Regions from separate parts of the Erwinia pyrifoliae DSM 12163 genome, predicted to be linked through region 1. Evidence: predicted binding sites of a transcription regulator. Region 1 holds the regulator's gene; the other holds the start of a gene.

Region 1 (17,976 bases):
TGACGCTCATTGATGGTGCTCAGGCGGTGATGCACCAGGCCGTGGACGTGCAGGAGCTGGGCTGCGATTTTTATGTTTTCTCCGGACATAAAATTTACGGCCCAACCGGCATCGGGATCCTGTACGGCCGCAAGGCTTTGCTCGACCAGATGCCGCCGTGGGAAGGTGGCGGCTCAATGATTGCCACCGTCAGCCTGACCAGCGGCACCACTTACGCTGCAGCACCCTGGCGTTTTGAGGCCGGCTCGCCGAATACCGCTGCCATTATCGGTTTAGGCGCTGCGCTGAAATGGATTGGCGAACTGGGGCTGGATGTTATCAGTCAGCGCGAACAGCAGCTGATGCGCTACGCGCTGGATAACCTGGCAAAGGTGCCTGATATCATTATTTATGGCCCATCACAGCGTAGTGGGGTTGTCGCTTTTAATCTCGGTAAACACCATGCGTTTGACGTCGGGAGTTTTCTCGATCAGTACGGTATTGCCATTCGTACCGGACATCACTGTGCGATGCCGCTTATGCAGTATTACCAGGTGCCGGCCATGTGTCGGGCCTCTTTTGTGCTGTACAACAGTGAAGAAGAAGTTGACCGCCTGGTCGCGGGTTTGACCCGTATCCACCGTTTGCTTGGCTGATCGTTCCGGGAGCGACCGCCATCCAGCCCGAAGGGCGAGGCATGCCTCGCCCTTCTTGCACGCTAAGCCAAATATGTTCAGAACCGGACCCAAGTGAGGAAGCAATGGCAACTCTGCCAGATAAAGAAAAGCTGCTGCGCAATTTCAAACGCTGCGCCAACCAGGAAGAGAAGTATCTGTACATCATCGAGTTGGGAGCCAGACTGCCGGCCAGCGATGACTTGCTACATCAGCCGGAAAACATTATTCCGGGTTGCCAAAGCCAGGTGTGGATGATTGTTGATACTGATGAAAATGGCCGTGTAAGGCTGCAGGGTGACAGTGATGCCGCCCTGGTTAAAGGGCTGATTGCCATTGTCTTTGCCCTCTATCAATCAATGACGCCAGGGGAAATTGTCGAATTCGACGTGCGCCCGTGGTTTGCCGATCTCTCACTGACCCAGCAACTGACGCCATCGCGTTCACAGGGGATGGAAGCGATGATCCGCGCCATTCGCCAGAAAGCGCAGGCTTTAAGCCACGGCTAAACGGCTGTATTTTCGGTAAACGCCTTCAAAGCCAATCCGCTGGGCGTTTACCCATTAACCCGGTCTTTTAGCAATTACAGATGCCTTGATGGGGGGATTGCCTGCCAGCGTTAACCAACGGCCTTTGGTGGCTTTAAATCTGTATTATGCTGCCTGGGGTGACACCCTGAAATGAGAAATGTTTTAGGAGGGATTACAGTGGTTTTAAACCGGAACTGGCTGTGGACGGGAAGGATTTGCATTGCGGCAAAAAAAATGGCGCACACCGTGCGCCATTTTTAAATCCAGAACTCTTACTTACGGTAAGAGTGAGCCTGGTTGTCCAGACGCTGGTTAGCGCGTGCTGCGTCATCTTTGGCAGCCTGAACGTCAGAACGGATTGCAGTCACGTCGTTGCTCAGCTGGTCAACTTTTGCGTTCAGAGTCTGAACGTCGGTAGACAGCTGGTCAATTTTAGCGTTGCTTGAGCAACCAGCCAGCAGAGTTGAACCCAGGATTACCGCGCCCAGCACCAGTTTAGTACGATTCATTATTAATACCCTCTAGATTAAGTTAATCTCCATGTAGCGTTACAAGTATTACACAAAGTTTTTTCTAAAGAGAATAAATTTTTGCTGGTGGATGGTTAAAACTGCTCGTTCGCTCAAAGAAACATCTCATTTCCTGTATTTTACAATAACTGATGGTAAAACAGGCGATTTTAAACAGCGCGCTAAGAGATTTTTTGGGGATTTGAGGCGCTTTACACTCGCAGAGGCCAGGGAAAACGGCTTATGTAACAGCAAAAAAAAGCGCCACCAGGGCGCTTTTAAACATTCAGAATGCGTTCTGAAATCAGAGTACGTGCACCGAGGCGGTATTGGTGGTTCCGCTCGGTACCAGCGCACCGGAAACCATGACGACCACTTCACCTTTGTGCGCGTATCCGCTCGCTTCAGCGGCAGCTTTACCAAGACGGTAGAAATCATCCGTGGAAGCGATCTTCTCTACGACCGACGTGATAATCCCTTTGCTCAACAGCAGCTGACGAGAGGTTTGCTGGTTGGTTGTCAGCGCAAGGATAGTGGCATTAGGGAAGTATTTACGGATCGACTTCGCTGACTTGCCGCCTTCGGTGGCCACAACAATCAGAGGAGCTTCCAGCTTTTCGGCCGTTTCAACTGCACCACGGCACACTGCTTCAGTGATGCGCATCTTACGGTTGTCATGCTGTGAATCAATGCGGCTTTTCATTACGCGATCGGTACGTTCGCAAATGGTCGCCATGATGCTGACGGACTCCAGCGGATATTTGCCTTTCGCGCTTTCACCCGACAGCATCACTGCGTCAGTACCATCGAGAATAGCGTTAGCAACGTCGCCAGCTTCCGCGCGGGTAGGGCGTGGGTTTTTAATCATTGAATCAAGCATCTGGGTGGCGGTGATGACCACTTTACGTGCATGGTTGCACTTTTTGATCATCATCTTCTGTGCAAAAATCACTTCCTCCACCGGGATCTCTACGCCCAGGTCCCCGCGCGCAACCATGATGCCGTCTGAGGCATCGAGGATTTCATCGAAGTTGTTAAGACCTTCCTGATTTTCTATTTTAGAGATGATCTGGATATGTTCACCGCCGTGCGCTTTCAGGTGTTCACGGATCTCAATCACGTCAGATCGCTTGCGGATAAATGAAGCAGCAACGAAATCGACACCCTGCTCGCAGCCAAAAATAAGGTCAAGCTTATCTTTCTCTGCCAGAGCAGGAAGCTGGATAGAAACGCCGGGTAAGTTAACGCCTTTGTTCTCACCCAGATCGCCGTTATTCAGTACCTTACAGACAACGGTGCTTTCCGTCACTCCGGTTACTTCCATGCCGATCAGACCATCGTCAACCAACACGGTGTTACCGACTTGCAAATCCGCAGTGAAGCCAGGATAGGTCACGGCAACGGTATCTGCATTACCAATGACGCTCTGGTCGGTGGTGAAGGTAAAGGTTTGTCCTGCTTTAAGCGAAGCATCCTGACCACCTTGTAGTTTCATGGTACGGATCTCCGGACCTTTGGTGTCCAGAAGGATCGCTGCCTGATGGCCACTTTTTTTCATAACATGACGCAGATTGGCAATACGCTTTCCATGTTCCTGGTAATCCCCATGGGAAAAGTTCAAACGCATAACGTTCATGCCGGCATCCAGCAGGTTGGTCAGCATCTCTTCAGATTCGGTCTTTGGACCAATAGTACAAACGATCTTAGTCTTTTTCATGACGATTTATCTACTAAGTTGTGATGGATGAGAAAGCGGTATCCCGGCGGTGCAACCACCGGAGGAAAATTTGCGCCACCAGAGCGGCTGTACTGATAAGGACAGGTGACAGAATTAAGGCGTGCAGGGCAACTTGAGACGCGGTTTCATCGTTGTTGTGATAAGATATTGCGCAACAGGGATCTGTTTTTGATTGAGGGGAAACCATACGCTGAAACCATTCAAATAAAACAACGTAGCGCATTATAGTCGCTAAGTGTTCGAAAACCAATTAAAAAGCGTGAGATCTCATACAGCAATGATAATCCTGCATCGGTTTGCGCAACGGATTGAATAGTAACAGAAGTGGTTGTGACAGCAGGCAAAACCACGCCGTTTGGGATGCATTGAAAGCAGAAGAGGATTCAATCAATGATAAAACAATTGGTGCGTCCGAGTGGACTCGAACCACCGACCCCCACCATGTCAAGGTGGTGCTCTAACCAACTGAGCTACGGACGCATAAACTGTTTTACCTTCACATAACAGCATTACCAGCTGCAATGTAAAATTGGTGCGTCCGAGTGGACTCGAACCACCGACCCCCACCATGTCAAGGTGGTGCTCTAACCAACTGAGCTACGGACGCACATGCCTGTCATGGTGACAGCGGGGACGAATATTAACGGTAGCCCGCACGCCTGGCAAGTAGAAAAATTCTTTTCCGGACTGATTGCTGCGCAACTGAGCGAAGCGCAGCACTTTTAACCACCTTGCGGCGACATTAGCCGCAAGGTCAACGCGCTGCGCGCGCCAGGAGCATCGCATCTGGCTCGCGTTGCAGGCGGCGCATACGCCAAATCATCATAATGGCAGATGAGGTAAGACCGATAATGAAGCCGATCCAGAATCCAGCTGGCCCCATTGCCGGCAGCACCAGGTCTGTCATCGCCAGCAGATAACCTACCGGCAAGCCGAGGATCCAGTAGGCGATGAAAGTGATAAAGAAGATCGAACGGGTATCTTTATAACCTCGTAGCACGCCGCTGCCTATCACCTGTACAGAGTCAGAGAACTGGTAAACGGCTGCCAGTAGCATCAGCTGAGCTGCCATGGTGATAACTTGCGGATCATCAGTATACAGCTCGGCGATTTGCTCGCGAAAGTTGATGGTAAACAGCGCGGTTACACAGGCCATACACATGCCTACGCCCTGAGCCGTCCATGCAGCCACTTTTGCCTCTTCTGCCGACCCTTGTCCCAGACGGTGGCCAACGCGGATAGTGGTTGCCACGCCCAGCGATAACGGCAGTACAAACATCAGTGAGCTGAAGTTCAGTGCAATTTGATGCCCGGCCACATTGACAATCCCCAATGGTGATACCAGTAACGCCACCACGGCGAACAACGTCACTTCAAAAAAAAGTGCAAGTGCCACAGGCAGGCCAAGGCCGGTCAGACGACCTATCGTTTTCCAGTCGGGGGCGCTAAAGCGCTGCGGCAGGTGGAGGTCACGCATAGATTTTGCCCGGTTACTCCAGGCTTTCATGACGATAAACATCACCCAATATACCGAAGCGGTAGCCACTCCGCAGCCGACGCCACCGAGGGCAGGCATGCCCAAATGGCCATGAATAAAGACGTAATTGAGTGGAATATTGACCAGCAGACCGAGAAAACCCACGACCATCGCCGGTTTGGTTTTTGACAGCCCTTCACACCGATCGCGGGCTACCTGAAAGAACAGGTAGCCCGGCGCACCCCAGAGCAGGGCATGCAGATAACCGATGGCCTTTTGCGATAACAGCGGGTCAACATTGTGCATGGCTCCGATCAGATAGCCGGCATTATACAATACGACCATGATCAGCACGGAAACCATTGCCGCCAGCCAGTAAGCCTGGCGTACCTGATGGGCAATCAGGTCGCGGCGGCCAGAGCCGTTAAGCTGTGCCACCACCGGGGTTAAGGCCAGCAGTATTCCGTGGCCAAAAAGAATAGCAGGCAACCAGATTGAGGTTCCTACTGCAACGGCGGCCATATCCGTGGCGCTTACGGCACCTGCCATCACTGTATCAACGAAGCCCATGGATGTTTGCGCAACCTGCGCAAGGATCACCGGGATAGCCAGGGCTAATAACTGACCCGCCTCTGAGAGGTACTTCTGCACACACACACCTTAATTGTTTACCCTTTATCGAGAAATATTCGGGTTCTGAGAGAATGAGGAGACCGCTGAGGAAAACGGCATTTTTATGCCGGTTCGCAGGGGGGAATTATTCTAATGCTCATGAGTTAAATAGCCAATCAACTGATATAAAAATGGCACTTTGTGTCACGCAATGTTGCTGTGCATTGTTTGGCTTTGGCACGTTGCCAGGGCAAACTAAGCAGCAGGAAAACAGTTATATTGAGGCAAAATCATGTTTACAGGTATTGTGCAGGGCACCGCCGAGGTGCTGGCGATTGAAGAGAAACCTAATTTTCGTACTCACGTAGTCAAAATGCCGCCGGAACTCCTGCATGGTTTGCAGCTGGGGGCATCGGTTTCACATAATGGCTGTTGCCTGACGGTGACCGGCGTGGAAGGCGATCGCGTGAGCTTTGATCTGATAAAGGAGACGCTTCGTATCACCAATCTCGGTACCCTGAATGTCGGTGACACGGTTAACGTAGAGCGTGCCGCAAAATTCAGTGATGAAATCGGCGGTCATCTGATGTCCGGTCATATTATGACTACCGCCGAAATTACCAGAATACTCACTGCGGAAAATAACCGCGAGATCTGGTTTAAGCCGCAGGATGTCAGCCAGATGAAATATATTTTGCATAAGGGATATATAGGCATCGACGGTATCAGCCTGACCGTTGGTGAGGTGACGCGGACTAAATTCTGTGTGCATCTGATCCCGGAAACTCTGGCGCGTACCACCCTGGGCAGCAAACGACTTGGTCAGCGGGTGAACATCGAAATCGATCCGCAGACGCAGGCGATAGTTGAAACCGTTGAGCGGGTACTGGCGCGCCGTGAAGCAGAGCTGCTAGCTGCCACGGTGGCAGAAGAACAGGGTAATGCTTCCCGGGAGTAGCTGACGACAGGGCGGCTTTCAGCCGCCCTGTCCATCTTCAGTTTCTTAACGCGCTACGCGGATCCCACCCTCTGTTCCACGGGTAAAGACCACTTGCCAGAGTTGAATATCTCTGGCACGAAATGCGCCAGCGCAGGCATTAAGATAGTAAGAGAACATACGTTTGAAACGCTCGCCATATTTGTCTGACAGCTGCGGCCAGGTTGTCAGAAAACGCTGATACCAGCTCATCAGCGTGACGTCATAATCAGCCCCCATGTTATGCCAGTCTTCCATGACAAAATGTGGCTCGCTGGCGTCAGCGATATGGCGCACCGAGGGCAGGCAGCCATTGGGGAAAATGTATTTGTTAATCCACGGGTCGACGTGATCGTTAGTATTACTGGCTCCAATAGTGTGCAGCAGGAAGACGCCATCGGGTTTCAGATTACGATCGACCACGTCAAAATAGGTAGCATAATTTTTCGGGCCGACGTGTTCAAACATACCCACGGAAACGATGCGGTCAAATTGCTGACTGAGGTCGCGATAATCCTGCAGCAGGATATCTACGCTCAGGCCTTCGCAGCGCTGCTGAGCCAATTTCTGCTGCTCGACAGAAATAGTGACACCCACGACGCTAACGCCGTAATGACGTGCAGCGTATTCAGCCAGACCTCCCCAGCCACAGCCAATGTCTAAAAGCGTCATATCGGGCTTAAGTTGTAGTTTTGCACAAATCAGCTCCAGCTTCGCCTCTTGAGCCTGATCAAGCGTTTCAGCTCGTTTCCAGTAACCACAGGAATACTGCATGTACGGGTCCAGTATTTTGGTGAAGAGATCGTTACCCAGATCATAATGTTCTTTACCCACTATCCAGGCACGTTTGCGAGACTGTAAATTAGTTAAACGTGAAGCGGCGATACGCAATGTATCTTTAAAATGATGGGGAAGCTGTCGGTCAAGGTGGGCATTGAGCGCGCGCTGAAAAAAAATATCCAGGCGTTCGCACTCCCACCAGCCATCCATATAGCTTTCACCCAGCCCTAATGAACCTTCCTGCAGCACTCGCTTAAAGAAGTCAGGGTTACTCACCTGAATGTCAGAGGGGCGGGATCCGTTAACTTGAATATCGGCCTTACTCAATATTTCCTGGACGATTCGGTACCACTGATTATCCCCCAGGCTTTCATCTTCAATACATGATGAACTCATAGCTTCTCCATCATCTTGTGCGATTGATACCTGAGAAAAAGAATAGTCAATTTTCGCAGATTTGTGAGGGTGCACACACGGCAAATATCACGGCCTGTTAACCCATGTGAAAGAGGATTGATTGAACATCAGAAGCTGGGACTGCGGCCGCCCGTCATAAGCCCGGCGCTGCGGCCTTCAGGATAATTGCAGGAAGCCTGCACGGCAATTACCCCGGTCATAAAAAATAATAAGTTATTATTTTTTATGACATTTAAGATGTATATGCCTGCATTTTCAATTATTCAATGAATTATTGTTATCTTGCTAACTATTTGTTGGGTTGATTTCAGGCGTGATTTTTTCCGTTCGCAACACGAGTTCACGCTCCGCCGTGCGCTGCACAAAATAGCCCACGGCTGCGATTAAAATGGTGGCCAGCATCACCAGCACGGTGGCATCCAGAGCTGCATCAATCAATGAAGATACGACCATGCTGGCGAGAAAGCACAGGCCAAGCTGCAACATATTCTGCAAGGCGGCCGCTTTACCGGTGGCATGAGGGAAGGGCAGCAGGGCGCTGGACACAACAATAGGGTAGATTGCGCCATTCGCCATTGCCATGCCGCAGAACGGCAGCATAAGAGCCCACAGAGCAGGCTGGGGATGTTGCGCAATCAGCCAGAGCGTAACAATGCTCAGACTGTAGAACATCAGCAGCCAGGGGAGGATCTTGCGCGCGGCGAATCGACTTAAAAGCGCGCGACAGCTAAAGCCACCAATAAGGAAAGCGACCGTTTGCGGCACATAGCTCAGGCCAATATCGGCAGGTGAAAGCCCTAAACTACCCAAAATAAACGGTGAACCGGTAAGCCAGGCGAAGAAGCTGGCAGAACAGGCCGCATAGATTGCGACATTACCGCTGTACAGGGGGGATTTAAGCAGGGTTACAAAACCGGGAGCGGCGATTTCAGGCGCGCTTTTATCCCCCCGTGGTGGTGATGGCAGGCGCAAGGTAGGCACCAGCAGCAGCAGAGTAATCAGTAACAGCGTAACGAAGATGGACTGCCATGAAAAATGCGCTAACAGCCAGGCACCCAACAGCGGGGCCAGCGCCGGGGAGAGCGCGACCAGCGGCATGATGGTGGCAAACACACGGTTGGCCCGGGCAGCGCTGTAGCGGTCAACGACCAGAGCCTGCCAGCTTACGGCCGCAGCACAGACGCCGACAGCCTGCACAAATCGCCATGCCAGCAGCGAAGCCGCTGAATTAACCCAAAGCATGGCGGCACAGCCGATAGCAAACAGACTCAGACCCATCAACAGTACTGGCTTACGCCCGATGCGGTCTGAAAGAGGCCCCCATACCAGTTGCGCACAGGCAAAACCGGCCAGAAAAATACTCAGGCTGGCGCTGATAGCCCCGGCTGGAGTATGCAGATCTTGCTGCATCACACCAAATGCGGGCAGGTACATATCGGTGGCAAGGAAACCCAGCATGCTTAGCAGCGCAAGGTAAATCATAAAACCTTTAGAATACATGTTGATCAACTCTTATCAGTCCATTTTTAGCCTGAGCAGTGTAATCGCGTGCAGGACAGTCTGTGAAACGCTAATATTAGTCAATCGACATGAATTTTTTTGAAGGCAAATATGTGGTCTGAACATTCACTGGAAGTTATTGATGCCGTGGCCCGGACCGGAAGTTTTACCGCCGCTGCCGCTGAGCTACATCGTGTGCCCTCTGCGGTAAGCTATACGGTGCGCCAGCTTGAGGAATGGCTGGCCGTAAGTCTGTTTGAAAGGCGGCATCGTGATGTGGTGTTAACCGACGCCGGACGGGTATTTAGCGAGGAAGGCAGGTTTGTCATCAAAAAAATGATAGCCACGCGCCGCCGCTGTCAGCAGGTGGCAAACGGCTGGCGCGGGCAGCTCAATATCGCTGTCGATCGCATCGTACGCCCGTCGCGTACGCGGCAGCTGGTGGTGGATTTTTACCGCCACTTTCCTGACATGGAGCTGCATATCATGCCAGAAGTGTTTAACGGCGTTTGGGACGCGCTGGCAGACGGGCGGGTGGATGTGGCGATAGGTGCTACACAGGCGGTTCCGGTTGGCGGGCGTTTCGCTTTTCGTGATATGGGAAGCCTGAACTGGCGCTGTGTGGTTAATGCGCTACACCCGTTAGTCAGCCGCCCCGGGCCGCTGACTGAAGAGTGGATACGCGAGTGGCCTTCGCTGGTGCTGGAAGATACCTCACGCGCGCTACCCAAACGCACAACATGGACGCTGGATAATCAGCGGCGGCTGGTTGTGCCTGACTGGGAAAGCGCCTTTGATTGTCTGGGCGCGGGGTTATGCGTTGGCATGGTGCCGGGCCATTTCGCCCAACCGTTGTTGCAGAGAAACGAACTGCGTGAGCTGGCGCTTAGCTCACCTTTTCCAGACAGTCCGTGCTGTCTGAGCTGGTCGGAACAAAGCGCCTCACCGGCGCTGAGCTGGCTGCTGGAATATCTTGGTAGCACGGAAACCCTGAAGGCCGAGTGGCTGAGCGAGCAACAGCATCCGGGGCCGATGCGCAATTAACGGCGGTAGTCGCGGTAAGGTCCGTCCGCCACCGAACGTCGTTCGATAAGAGAAGGATAAACCTCAATGGTCTGGGACTCTTCACGTTTGCTGGTAATGCGATCGATTAACATATCAAAGGCGGTCTCACCGAGACGCTCTTTCGGTTGATGTACGGTCGTCAACGCCGGAGTGAAGTATCGGGCGTTGCGCACGTTATCATAACCGATCACCGAGATGTCTTGCGGCACGCGCAGTCCCATTTCATCTGCTGCACAGATTGCGCCCATCGCCATGATATCGCCTCCGCAAAATACGGCGGTCGGACGCTGTTTCTGCGCCAGGATCTGTTGCATAGCAAGATAACCGGATTCAGGTTCAAAATCACCCTGTACCAGCCACTCATCACGCAGTGTGATCCCGGCCTCGGCCAGTGCTTTCAGAAAGCCCGCATGGCGCCCGCCCCCGGTGTTGCGTTCCAACTGACCCGGGATGGCAGCAATGTCACGGTGCCCGCGTTCAATCAGATAACGCCCCGCCAGATAGCCGCCATCAAATGCGTTATCCAGTACCGTGTCGGTAAAGTCACCGCGTGACTTGCCCCAATCCATTACCACCATCGGAATATTGCGGTTATCTTCTAACATCGCAATCAGCGCGTCCGGGTATTCAGAGCACATGACCAGCAGGCCATCCACGCGTTTTTGCGCCATCATCGACAGATAAGCCTGCTGCTTTTGGATATTGTTATGCGCATTGCCCAGAATCAGGGTATAGCCTTGAGCAAAGCAGCGGTGCTCCACCGCTTCGATGATTTCTGCAAAATAGGGTGCTTCGCTTGAGGTTGCCAGCAGGCCAATGGTTTTGGTGTGGTTTACCTTCAGGCTACGAGCTACGGCGCTTGGTGAGTAATGCAATGCTTTAATAGCCACCCATACCGCTTCACGCGTCTCTTCGGCGACAAAGCGTGTTTTGTTTATGACGTGCGACACGGTGGTGGTAGAAACACCCGCGCGCTTTGCCACGTCCTTAATTGTTGCCATGAAAATCCTACTCCTGGTGTTATCAGTAACCTGCTGATAACTGGTTTGTTAATCGTTTGCCTGGATGCAGGCTTTTCCCGACTGGACAGAATGATTGGGGGCTGTCTCAAAGAATCGGGAAGGGGTAAGGTTTGTCCGTAACAGGACGCGCAGTGCTGGCTTAGCCAAATTTTGGCACCGTTGCGCAACGCAGAGGATGAATTCTAACAAGGCTGCGCAAAGAAAACGAGATGTTTACTGTTAACGATAGGAATAATTGCAGACTGTTAACCCAATGTGGGTAATGGCGAAGTTAAATCACTTACCGAAATTGATAACGATGAGTCCAGACGGAATCGTTGATTACGAGGCAGCAATGCGTTTCGTCTCGCGGCCCGGCGGGAAAATTGTCTGCCAGCGGTTAACGAACCGTCTTCGGTGTCACCACGCGACGAGCGCCTATGTAATGTTCTTGCCAGAAATCATCACCCAGTGTGCTGACCTGAATATCTTTACCTGTTCGTGGTGACTGAATGAATTTACCGCCGCCGAGATAGACGCCTACATGATCGGCGCGACTTTTACTGTTGAGACGGAAGAACACCAAATCGCCCTTCTCAAGCCTGTCACGCCTGATCGGAGCGGCATCGCGCAGGTGATACATCTCATTTGCGGTGCGAGGAATTTTGAATTTTACTAAATCTTTATAGGCGTACCAAACCAGGCCACTGCAGTCAAACCCGGTTTTAGGCGAGCTGCCACCCCACAGATAGGGTTTACCCAGCTGGCCCATCAGTTTATTCACTGCGCTTTCACGCGCTTTTTGATAACGAATGCGATGCGCATTACTGAGCTTTATAGGGGCCGACAGAGCCGTCTTACGATCTGCACGCTGCCTGCCGTAACGTTTTTTTATTGTCTTTTTGATGCCGGGTTTGTAGGCAGACTGGCTTTTAACCGTGTTGCTTTTTTTTGTTGGGCGCTTAACGACAGTGGTTTTATTTTTTAACTTTTGTTTTTTCGCCGTGCTTAGCTGCGCCGGTCGTGCGGGTTGTTTAGTTTTTTTTACCGGAGGTTGTTTGATTTTTTTGGTTGTGGAAGCTTTTACCGGGCGTTTTTTGCGTCGTTCATCTTCGCGCGCGATATTTCGGTCAGCTTTGTGCCGATCGGCATTAACAGGAGCCTGTGGCGATGCGTGCGCCATATTAAAAAATAGCTGAGCGAAAGCGAGCATGAAAAGCGTAATGAATAGACGCATCATTTCCATTAACAGTTCGTGCATTGCGGCAGGCAGCAATGCGAGGGTAAATAGTCAATTCTGCACGCTGGCAGAAGGTTGTAAGAATTCTAAACTAAATGGAGAGCAAAAGGTAAGGTCTTTTTTGTTACAATAATACAGCCGTGGTCGATAGTTTAACATATATAATCAGTCTGTTAACTCAGTGCGTTACCTTAACTATTTGTCAACGGATGCAGCAAAGCTCAGAAGAAAATGTTATTTTGTTACCATCCTCTGACCGTTAACCGGGTGAAAACCCGATAAGTATTGAAAATGTCATTTTCAACCTCAGGTCAGAATAGCTACAATATTGGCTGGCTACAGCCTATACACGAAGTATCGTATTGAGGAAGGCATTTATGAGTACTGTTGAAAAAATTCAGCGCCAGATCGCAGAAAACCCAATCCTGTTGTATATGAAAGGCTCGCCGAAGCTACCGAGCTGCGGTTTTTCTGCTCAGGCCGTACAGGCGCTCTCCGCCTGTGGCGAGCGTTTTGCGTATGTGGATATCCTGCAAAACCCGGACATTCGTGCTGAAATGCCAAAATATGCAAACTGGCCAACGTTCCCGCAGCTGTGGGTTGACGGTGAGTTGGTCGGCGGTTGCGATATCATCATCGAGATGTATCAGCGTGGTGAACTGCAACAGTTGATCAAAGAAACCGCCCAGAAATACCCAACTGACGCCGCAGAGTAATCGCCTTGGCTGGCGTCTGAATGGGCGTGATGAAACTTTCAAGCCAGTCAGTGATAATAACTGACTGGCATTTCACTTCGGCGTTTCGCCATACCCCGGCTTGATCACTCATCTGGAGCAAACGGCTTCCCTCTGACGGCCTCCTCACTTACAGCGTCAACGATTTCAACTCACCGCCCGGGAATTGCGTTGAGCTGTTGCCTCAGGCCATCATATTTGGCTTCCAGCCCCTGAACAGAAGAACATCAGGTATTAAAGGCTATTTCCCCCCTAAGTTAGTTGCCGGGACAGCTCTCTGCAGCAGCGGGCAGTGGCCAACCGCCAAGACGTTTCCACCGGTTAACCAATTCACAGAACAGATCCGCCGTTTGCAGCGTGTCGTACAAGGCCGAATGCGCCTGTGCACTGTCGAACGCCATTCCTGCTGCGTGACAGGCTTTTGCCAGCACGGTTTGCCCCAGCGCCAGCCCGCTAAGCGCAGCGGTATCAAAGGTTACGAAGGGATGGAAAGGGTTTCGTTTCAGACTGGCACGTTCTGCTGCGGCGTTCATAAAGTTGAGATCGAACGTCGCATTATGCGCCACCATAACCGCCCGGTTACAGCCGCTGTCCTTAATCCCTTTACGCACCAGTTTGAAAATAGCGTGAAGCGCTTCGTATTCACTGACCGCCCCGCGAAGAGGATTAGTAGGATCGATTCCATTAAATGTCAGTGCTTCAGGAAGCAGAACTGAACCGGCAAAAGGCTCAACGTGGAAGTGAAGGGTATCATCTTTTTCCAGCCAGCCATCACTATCCATTTTCAGCGTTACTGCCGCAATCTCCAGTAGGGCGTTCGTTTTGGCATCAAAACCTGCGGTTTCGACATCAATCACTACTGGATAAAAACCGCGAAAACGGCTGCTCAGGGTATTCAGTTCATTCGATTCAGACATCGGCTTCTCATTGGCGATAAAAGGCAGCGCGCATTATGGCAAATTTTGTTGGGGGATGCAGCAGGGGGGGAGCGGGGTGCCTGGGAAGCACCCCAAAAAAGCTTAGTTGCCGATACCGTGACCAGCGTGTTTATTTTCAATAAGTTCAATCTTATAGCCGTCCGGATCCTCTACGAACGCAATGATGGTGGTACCGCCTTTCACCGGGCCGGCTTCGCGGGTAACGTTGCCGCCATCATTACGGATGCGATTACAGGTAGTTGCAACATCGTCCACGCCCAGAGCAATATGACCGTATGCATCACCGAGGTTGTATTTATCCACGTCCCAGTTATAGGTCAGTTCGATAACTGCGCCTTCGCTCTCTTCGCTGTAGCCGACAAAGGCGAGGGTATATTTGTATTCGGCATTTTCACTGGTGCGTAACAGGCGCATGCCCAGAACTTTGGTATAGAAATCGACGGAACGTTGCAGATCGCCAACGCGCAGCATGGTGTGAAGTAAACGCATAACATCCTCTTTTATCAGAGTCATTTGTCAGATGACGTAAAACCAAGTGTAGCGATAATGCTAAAAGGTGCGAGCATCAGGCGTGCTCACCAAGTTTTGGATAATCGGTATAGCCTGCAGCATTGCCGCCGTAGAAGGTTTCTGGCTGTGGTTCGTTAAGACTTGCGCCATCTTTCAGACGTTCAACCAGGTCGGGATTGGCAATATAACTGCGGCCAAAAGCAACGGCATCAATCAGACCTTGTTCGATTAGTGTTTCGGCTTTCTCGGCGTTAAAACCGCCGGCAGCAACGATCACGCCAGGATATGCCGCGCGGATCGCCTGGCGGAATTCGCGGGTATAAGGTTTGCCACCTGCCCAGTCAGGTTCGGAAATATGCAGGTAGGCAAGTTTACGCTTTGCCAGTTCGCCAATGAAATATAAGGCGGCTTCTTCCTGGTCTTGACCATTGTCAAGGCCGTTAAACGGGCCAAGGGGAGAAATACGAATGCCAATCCGGTCGGCTTGCCAACTGGCTATTGCCGCGTCAACAACTTCCAAAGCGAAACGGGTTCGATTCTCAATCGTTCCGCCGTACTTGTCATCACGCTGGTTAGAGGCCGGAGACAGGAACTGATGGATGAGATAGCCATGTGCCGCATGCAGTTCAACCAGGTCGAATTCGGCTTCACGCGCATTGATCACCGCCTGACGGAAGTCATCAACGATTCCGCCCACTTCTTTAGTGCTCAATGGACGTGGCGTTGAGGTTGCCTCACGTACCGGATGTCCACTGGCATCACGCAGGGTGGTTCGGGTTTCAGCATTAATGGCTGAAGCAGATACCGGAGCAGCACCGCCTGGTTGCAGACTGGCATGTGAGATCCTTCCGGTATGCCACAGCTGAACGGCACTATGGCCGCCGTCCTGATGAATACCTTCGTTGATTTGTTTCCAGGCGGCAATTTGTTGTGATGAGTGCAGTCCAGGCGCACCCGCATAGCCTTTTGCCTGATATGTAATCTGCGTAGCCTCGGTAATAATCAGCCCGGCACTGGCACGCTGACGATAATATTCACCCATCAATGGAGTGGGAATATCGCCTGGCTCAATGCTGCGCAGACGCGTTAAAGGAGCCATAAAGATACGGTTTGGCACGGTAATGGCCCCCAATTTGAGTGGGGTAAAAAGGGTGTTCAGTTTCATCATTCGCTCCTGGTAGACCGGTCGATTAGTAAGTGATATTTTTTAAGCTCCGCGCAGGATGTACCCCATCTCCTGAAGCGCATTTAGCAATGGGGTCTTTTCACGGCATATTTTGCTTTGCAGACTGGCTCCCAGCCAAAGTGTATAAATGGTCTGCGCACAGGATGCACAGTTTAGCTGACCAGAAAGCGTACCCTGCTGCTGTGCCTTGTTTAGCGTGGCAGCCAGAGAGCCGATCATTTTTGACGAACCCGCTTCCAGCGCGCCGCGCATGGCTTCAGAGAGATCGCAGACTTCGGCAGAAAGCTTTACGTAAAGGCATCCGGCAAAGCTGCTCACCTGACAGCTTAGTAGCAACCGATCGTAATAATCCAGCACGCGCTGGCGGTAACTACCTTGGTGATCGTTAAGGAAATCATTCAGGTATTGGTGATTACGGGCAAAATAGCGCTGTAGCATCGCCACGCCGAAAGCTTCCTTTGAGGGAAAATAATAGTAAAACGACCCTTTAGGCACTTCTGCTTGCCTGAGCAGCTCGATCAGGCCCATGCCGTTAAAGCCTCGCTGCAGGCAAAGTTGTTCGCCGGTGTTTAACAAATGCTCACGAGTATCAAATCGGGTCGTTTTATTCATCGTCGCAGCGTACTAGACCGAGCGGTCGGTTTCAACCGTCAGCCCTGGTTGCGGCACGAACGGATCATATCAAGCGCCGGCTTGTACTCTTGCGTTTCTATATCCATCATTCCTAACAGGGTATGGAACAGGTTGTCCTGAGAGACATCCTTAACCTTAGCCTGCTGTTGCAGACATTGCCGATCGATGCCAAATGTTGTGGCATAGTCGGGCGACATCCAAAGTAAGAAAGGAATATGTGTCTGTTGAGACGGGGCAAACAGATAAGGCGTGCCGTGAAGATACATTCCACGTTCGCCCAGTGACTCACCGTGGTCGGAGAGGTAAATCATCGCCACGTTAAATTTGTCATTGTAAGACTTAAGCAGATTGATAGTGTTGTCCAGCATTGTATCGGTATACAGAATGGTATTGTCATAGGTGTTAATCAGCGTCTGGCGATCGCAGTTCTGGATCTGGTTGCTGTCACAGGTTGGTGTGAACTGGCGTGCTTCCGGTGGATAGCGCAAATAATAAGCTGGCCCGTGACTGCCCATCTGATGCAGCACGATGACAGAGTCATCTTTGATACTGTCGATGTAATAGTTCAGCCGGTGCAGCAACACATCATCCAGGCAATAATCGCTTCTGCACAACTCACTTACTTGCCATTTGGTCATGTCGCTATGCGGCACGCGGTTGCAGGCACCTTTGCAACCGCCGTCATTCTCACGCCACAACACATTGATACCAGCGTGAGCCATCACATCAAGTAAACCTTCCTGATGCCGAGCCAGGCTGGCGTCATAGTTCTGGCGTGACATATTGGAAAACATACAGGGAACCGAGATGGCCGTTTCGGTTCCGCAGGATGTGGCATGCTGGTAGTAAATAACATTATCGCGCTGTAACTTCGGATTAGTTTCTCGCGTATAGCCACCCAGCGAGAAATTTTCCGCCCGCGCCGTCTCGCCGAGCACGAAGACCACCAGCGTTTTCTTTTTACTGCCGGTAATGACTTTCCCTTTCTTCGCATCCAGGCCAATAGCAATCAGCTCCTGATTTCTGGAGAACCAGTGGCTATTAACATAATAACCGATGCCGTTCACCACGTTAGCCGGGGTGACCATTTTCACCAGTCCTTTGTTATTGCGGAACATTGATGCGTAATCTTTGTAAAAAAACGCCGCTACAAGAACAATTAACAGAAGGGCAGCCAGAGAAGTCAGAACGCGCCAGGCAGCAGAAAGCCACCAGGGTCGGTTATTTTTAATACGGCACAGGAACATAACGGCCACCGGAAGTGCACCCAGCAGCAATAACCATATAAGATAGTTAACGCTTAAAAGCGCCGAGGCCTCCTGCATATCAGTTTCGAATACATTCTGTATCATGTTGGTATCGATAACTGTGCCGAAGTTGAACATAAAATAATTAGCGGCGGCGCTGGCTATAATTAAAATGGCCAGCAGAGGCTTACGTAGCCAGGGCAATGCCATGACATTGAAGATGACCATGA
Region 2 (4,504 bases), 1.3 Mb from region 1:
AACCGCCTGCTGGAAACGTTCGCGGTCTTCAGCGCGGTCAATAGCATCCGGGCTGGTGCCGATAACCGGTACGCCAGCGGCTTCCAGCGCACGCGCCAGCTTCAGCGGAGTCTGGCCACCGTACTGCACGATAACCCCTTTCGGTTTTTCGATACGCACGATTTCCAGCACGTCTTCCAGCGTTACCGGCTCAAAGTACAGGCGGTCGGACGTATCGTAGTCGGTGGAAACGGTTTCCGGGTTGCAGTTGACCATAATGGTTTCAAAACCGTCTTCGCGCAGAGCCAGTGAGGCATGCACGCAACAGTAGTCAAACTCAATGCCCTGCCCGATACGGTTTGGACCACCGCCCAGCACCATAATTTTGTCACGATCCTGATTCGGGTTAGCCTCACATTCTTCTTCATAAGTGGAGTACATGTAGGCGGTATCGGTGGAAAACTCCGCCGCACAGGTGTCCACGCGCTTGTAGACCGGGTGCAGGTTGTACTGCGCGCGCAGCTGACGAATTTCGCTTTCAGGTACGCCGGCCAGCGCCGACAGGCGGGCATCGGCAAAGCCTTTACGTTTCAACGTGCGCAGGAAGTCGCAGTTCAGACCGCTAACGCCCTGTTGCGCCACCTGCTGCTCCAGCTGCACCAGCTCTTCAATCTGTACCAGGAACCAGCGGTCAACGTTGGTTAGCGCAAAGACATCTTCCACCGTCAGTCCGGCGCGGAAAGCATCGGCGATATACCAGATACGATCGGAACCGGCATCCTTCAGCTCATGACGGATAGTGGTCAGCGCCTCAGGATCGTTCAGATCGACCTTCGGATCAAAACCGTTGGCACCGACTTCCAGACCGCGCAGCGCTTTCTGCATTGACTCCTGCAAGGTACGGCCAATTGCCATCACTTCACCCACGGACTTCATCTGCGTGGTCAGACGGTCGTTAGCACCGGCAAATTTCTCGAAGTTGAAGCGTGGGATTTTGGTGACAACATAGTCGATGGATGGCTCAAACGAGGCCGGGGTCAGACCGCCGGTGATATCGTTCATCAGCTCATCCAGCGTATAGCCCACGGCCAGCTTGGCGGCAATCTTGGCAATCGGGAAGCCGGTGGCTTTCGACGCCAGCGCCGAGGAGCGCGAGACGCGCGGGTTCATTTCGATGATGATCAAACGGCCATTTTCCGGGTTGACCGAGAACTGGACGTTAGAACCGCCGGTTTCCACACCGATTTCACGCAGCACCGCCATCGAGGCGTTACGCATGATTTGATACTCTTTATCGGTCAGCGTCTGTGCTGGCGCAACGGTAATTGAGTCACCGGTGTGGATGCCCATCGCATCGAAGTTTTCAATTGAGCAGACGATGATGCAGTTGTCGTTTTTATCACGCACCACTTCCATCTCGTACTCTTTCCAGCCAATCAGCGATTCATCGATCAACAGCTCATTGGTGGGCGACAGATCCAGACCGCGCTCGCAGATCTCTTCAAACTCTTCACGGTTATAGGCAATGCCGCCGCCGGTGCCGCCCATGGTAAAGGAGGGGCGGATAATGCATGGGAAACCGACATCAGCGGCCACCGCCAGCGCTTCTTCCATAGTATGAGCGATACCGGAACGCGCGGTGTCGAGACCGATACTCTTCATCGCCACGTCAAAACGGCGGCGATCTTCTGCTTTATCGATCGCATCAGCGGTAGCGCCGATCATGGTCACGCCAAATTCAGCCAGTACGCCCTGACGTTCCAGCTCCAGCGCACAGTTCAGCGCGGTCTGGCCGCCCATGGTAGGCAGTACCGCATCCGGGCGCTCTTTTTCAATGATTTTGCGCACCACTTCCCAGTGGATCGGCTCGATGTAGGTGGCATCGGCCATTTCCGGGTCGGTCATAATGGTTGCCGGGTTAGAGTTCACCAGGATTACACGGTAGCCCTCTTCGCGCAGTGCTTTACACGCCTGCGCCCCCGAGTAGTCAAATTCACAGGCCTGGCCGATGACAATCGGGCCAGCACCAAGGATCAGGATACTTTTTATGTCTGTACGTTTTGGCATTTTTTCGCTCCTGATTATTTGGCAGTCGAACGGTAAGCTTCGATCAAATCAATAAAGTGGTCGAACAACGGGGCAGCATCGTGCGGGCCTGGGCTGGCTTCCGGATGGCCCTGGAAGCTGAAGGCCGCTTTATCGGTGCGGTGAATGCCCTGTACCGTGTGGTCAAACAGCGAGGTATGAGTCACACGCAGGTTGGCCGGCAGATTGCGGTCATCGACGGCGAATCCGTGGTTCTGCGCGGTGATCATCACCGTGTTGTTATCGTGGTCTTTAACCGGATGGTTACCGCCGTGGTGGCCGAGTTTCATTTTTACTGTTTTCGCCCCACTGGCCAGCGCCAGTAGCTGATGGCCGAGGCAGATGCCAAAGAGCGGAATATTCGTTTCCAGCAGGCGGTTAATTGCCGTCATCGCATAGTCGCACGGCTCCGGGTCGCCCGGGCCATTAGAGAGGAACACGCCGTCCGGATTGAGTTTCAACACCTCTTCTGCAGGGGTTTGGGCCGGTACTACCGTCAGGCGGCAGCCGCGATCGACCAGCATACGCAAGATATTACGCTTCACGCCGTAGTCGTAAGCCACCACATGGTACGGCAGCTCACCTTCTGCTTTCGCCGTCGGCAGCTCCGTTTCCAGCGTCCAGCTGCCCTGTAGCCATGTATAGGCGTCCGGGGTGGTCACTTCTTTCGCCAGGTCCATGCCTTTCAGGCCGGGAAACGCACGCGCTTTTTCCAGAGCAAAAGCGGCATCCGGTGCTTCTCCGGCAATAATACAGCCGTTTTGCGCCCCTTTTTCGCGCAGCAGACGGGTCAGTTTGCGCGTATCAATATCGGCAATGGCGACAATGTTGTGGCGGGTCAAATAATCTGACAGCCCTTCTTCATTGCGGTAATTGCTGGCAATCAGCGGTAAATCGCGGATAACCAGACCTGCTGCATGAACCTGAGTCGATTCTTCATCACCGGAGTTGGTGCCGACATTGCCGATATGGGGATAAGTGAGAGTGACGATTTGGCGGGAATAGGAAGGATCAGTGAGGATTTCTTGATAACCGGTCATTGACGTGTTGAAAACAACTTCTCCCACTGCCGATCCGGTTGCCCCTATGGCCCGACCGTGGAATTGGGTTCCGTCTTCCAGAACCAAAAGCGCTGACTTAATCAAAACATCCTCCAGGGAATAAACAGTCATAATATATGCATATTAATTCAGGAACGAGGCTGAAATCAATGCAAAAACTGCCTGAGTGCTCGGTTTTTGGCAAATTGCGCGCATTCTAATGATCGCTCCTGCTATTGTCTACCCTGACAGGCTGATTTTCATCGCTTTTTAACTCATTGAAGTGAAAATAGGAAGATTAACCCTGAAAACACCACATATCCGACTCATAAAATCGGTTGCCTGCGATCTTTTACAGGTTGTCGGTGGCTGCGAGCTAAAAAGTAGACCAAATGGTCAGAAGTAGCCTTTTTTAAGGTTCTGAAATTAAAAAAAACCTCACTTATATTATCTTGATAAAAATAAAATCAGTAAAACGGCATTTTCACAAAATAAAAAAAGGGGCAATATCATTATTGCCCCTTAAATCATCAAGCTATATCGAAAAAAAACCTGTCAAAAACTGTACTCTGCGGTTATAAACCCTGCAAATTTAGCACATCTCTCATATCATAAAGACCTGGTTTATTCGATCCCAGCCATTTTGCTGCCCAAACGGCACCTTTGGCAAAGGTCATACGGTCTGAAGCCTTGTGGGTTATCTCGACACGTTCGCCAATATCTGCAAACATCGCCGTGTGCTCCCCGACAATATCACCGGCACGAACGGTGGCAAAGCCGATGGTCTGCGCTTCGCGCTCACCGGTAAAGCCTTCACGGGCATACACCGCATGCTGCTCCAGATCCCAGTTCATCGCGCTGGCAATGGCTTCCCCCATTGCCAGCGCGGTCCCGGATGGCGCATCCACTTTATGACGATGATGCGCTTCGATAATTTCGATATCCGCATATTCGCCCATCACTTTGGCCGCTTTTTCCACCAGTTTGAGCACCAGATTCACCCCGACGCTGAAGTTGGCGGCAAATACAATAGCGATTTCCTGCGCTGCCGCCCCGATGGCGGCTTTGCCCGCATCGTCAAAACCGGTGGTGCCAATCACCATCGTTTTTTGATGCTGGCGGCAAAATGCCAGATAGTGCAGCGTAGCTTGCGGACGAGTGAAATCGATAAGCACGTCGAAGTCATTGACCACCGCTTCAAGGTTATCGGTGATGGTAATCCCCAATGCGCCACAGCCGGCCAACTCTCCGGCATCGGTTCCAACCAGTGAGGAACCGCTGCGTACCAGTGCCGCCCCCAAACGCGCCCCTTCAGCCTGCTTTGTGGCCTGTATCAGCTGACGCCCCATACGCCCTGCTGCTCCAACAATGGCGATACGGATCTCTGCATTACTCATAGT

What was found. The regulator PurR, encoded in region 1, represses purine synthesis genes. The targets are predictions, from matches to a motif close to CANGCAAACGTTTGCNTG.
Region 2: carA (glutamine-hydrolyzing carbamoyl-phosphate synthase small subunit) is a predicted target of PurR. The motif match lies at 3,432-3,449, and genes of this name have one in related genera.

Annotation. Positions count from the first base shown of each region.
Region 1 covers NC_017390.1:2,127,451-2,145,426, reverse strand. The annotation lists gene sufS (cysteine desulfurase SufS) at 1-635, shown strand, start outside; gene sufE (cysteine desulfuration protein SufE) at 740-1,162, shown strand; gene EPYR_RS09565 (major outer membrane lipoprotein) at 1,456-1,692, opposite strand; gene pykF (pyruvate kinase PykF) at 1,997-3,409, opposite strand; tRNA gene EPYR_RS09555 (tRNA-Val) at 3,834-3,910, opposite strand; tRNA gene EPYR_RS09550 (tRNA-Val) at 3,961-4,037, opposite strand; gene EPYR_RS09545 (MATE family efflux transporter) at 4,185-5,558, opposite strand; gene EPYR_RS09540 (riboflavin synthase) at 5,812-6,477, shown strand; gene cfa (cyclopropane fatty acyl phospholipid synthase) at 6,523-7,671, opposite strand; gene punC (purine nucleoside transporter PunC) at 7,978-9,192, opposite strand; gene punR (DNA-binding transcriptional activator PunR) at 9,304-10,236, shown strand; gene purR (HTH-type transcriptional repressor PurR) at 10,233-11,258, opposite strand; gene EPYR_RS09515 (C40 family peptidase) at 11,659-12,495, opposite strand; gene EPYR_RS09510 (Grx4 family monothiol glutaredoxin) at 12,876-13,214, shown strand; gene rnt (ribonuclease T) at 13,490-14,149, opposite strand; gene gloA (lactoylglutathione lyase) at 14,252-14,659, opposite strand; gene nemA (alkene reductase) at 14,736-15,845, opposite strand; gene EPYR_RS09490 (TetR/AcrR family transcriptional regulator) at 15,888-16,478, opposite strand; gene eptA (phosphoethanolamine transferase EptA) at 16,517-17,976, opposite strand, start outside.
Region 2 covers NC_017390.1:817,623-822,126, reverse strand. The annotation lists gene carB (carbamoyl-phosphate synthase large subunit) at 1-2,046, opposite strand, end outside; gene carA (glutamine-hydrolyzing carbamoyl-phosphate synthase small subunit) at 2,061-3,209, opposite strand; gene dapB (4-hydroxy-tetrahydrodipicolinate reductase) at 3,680-4,501, opposite strand.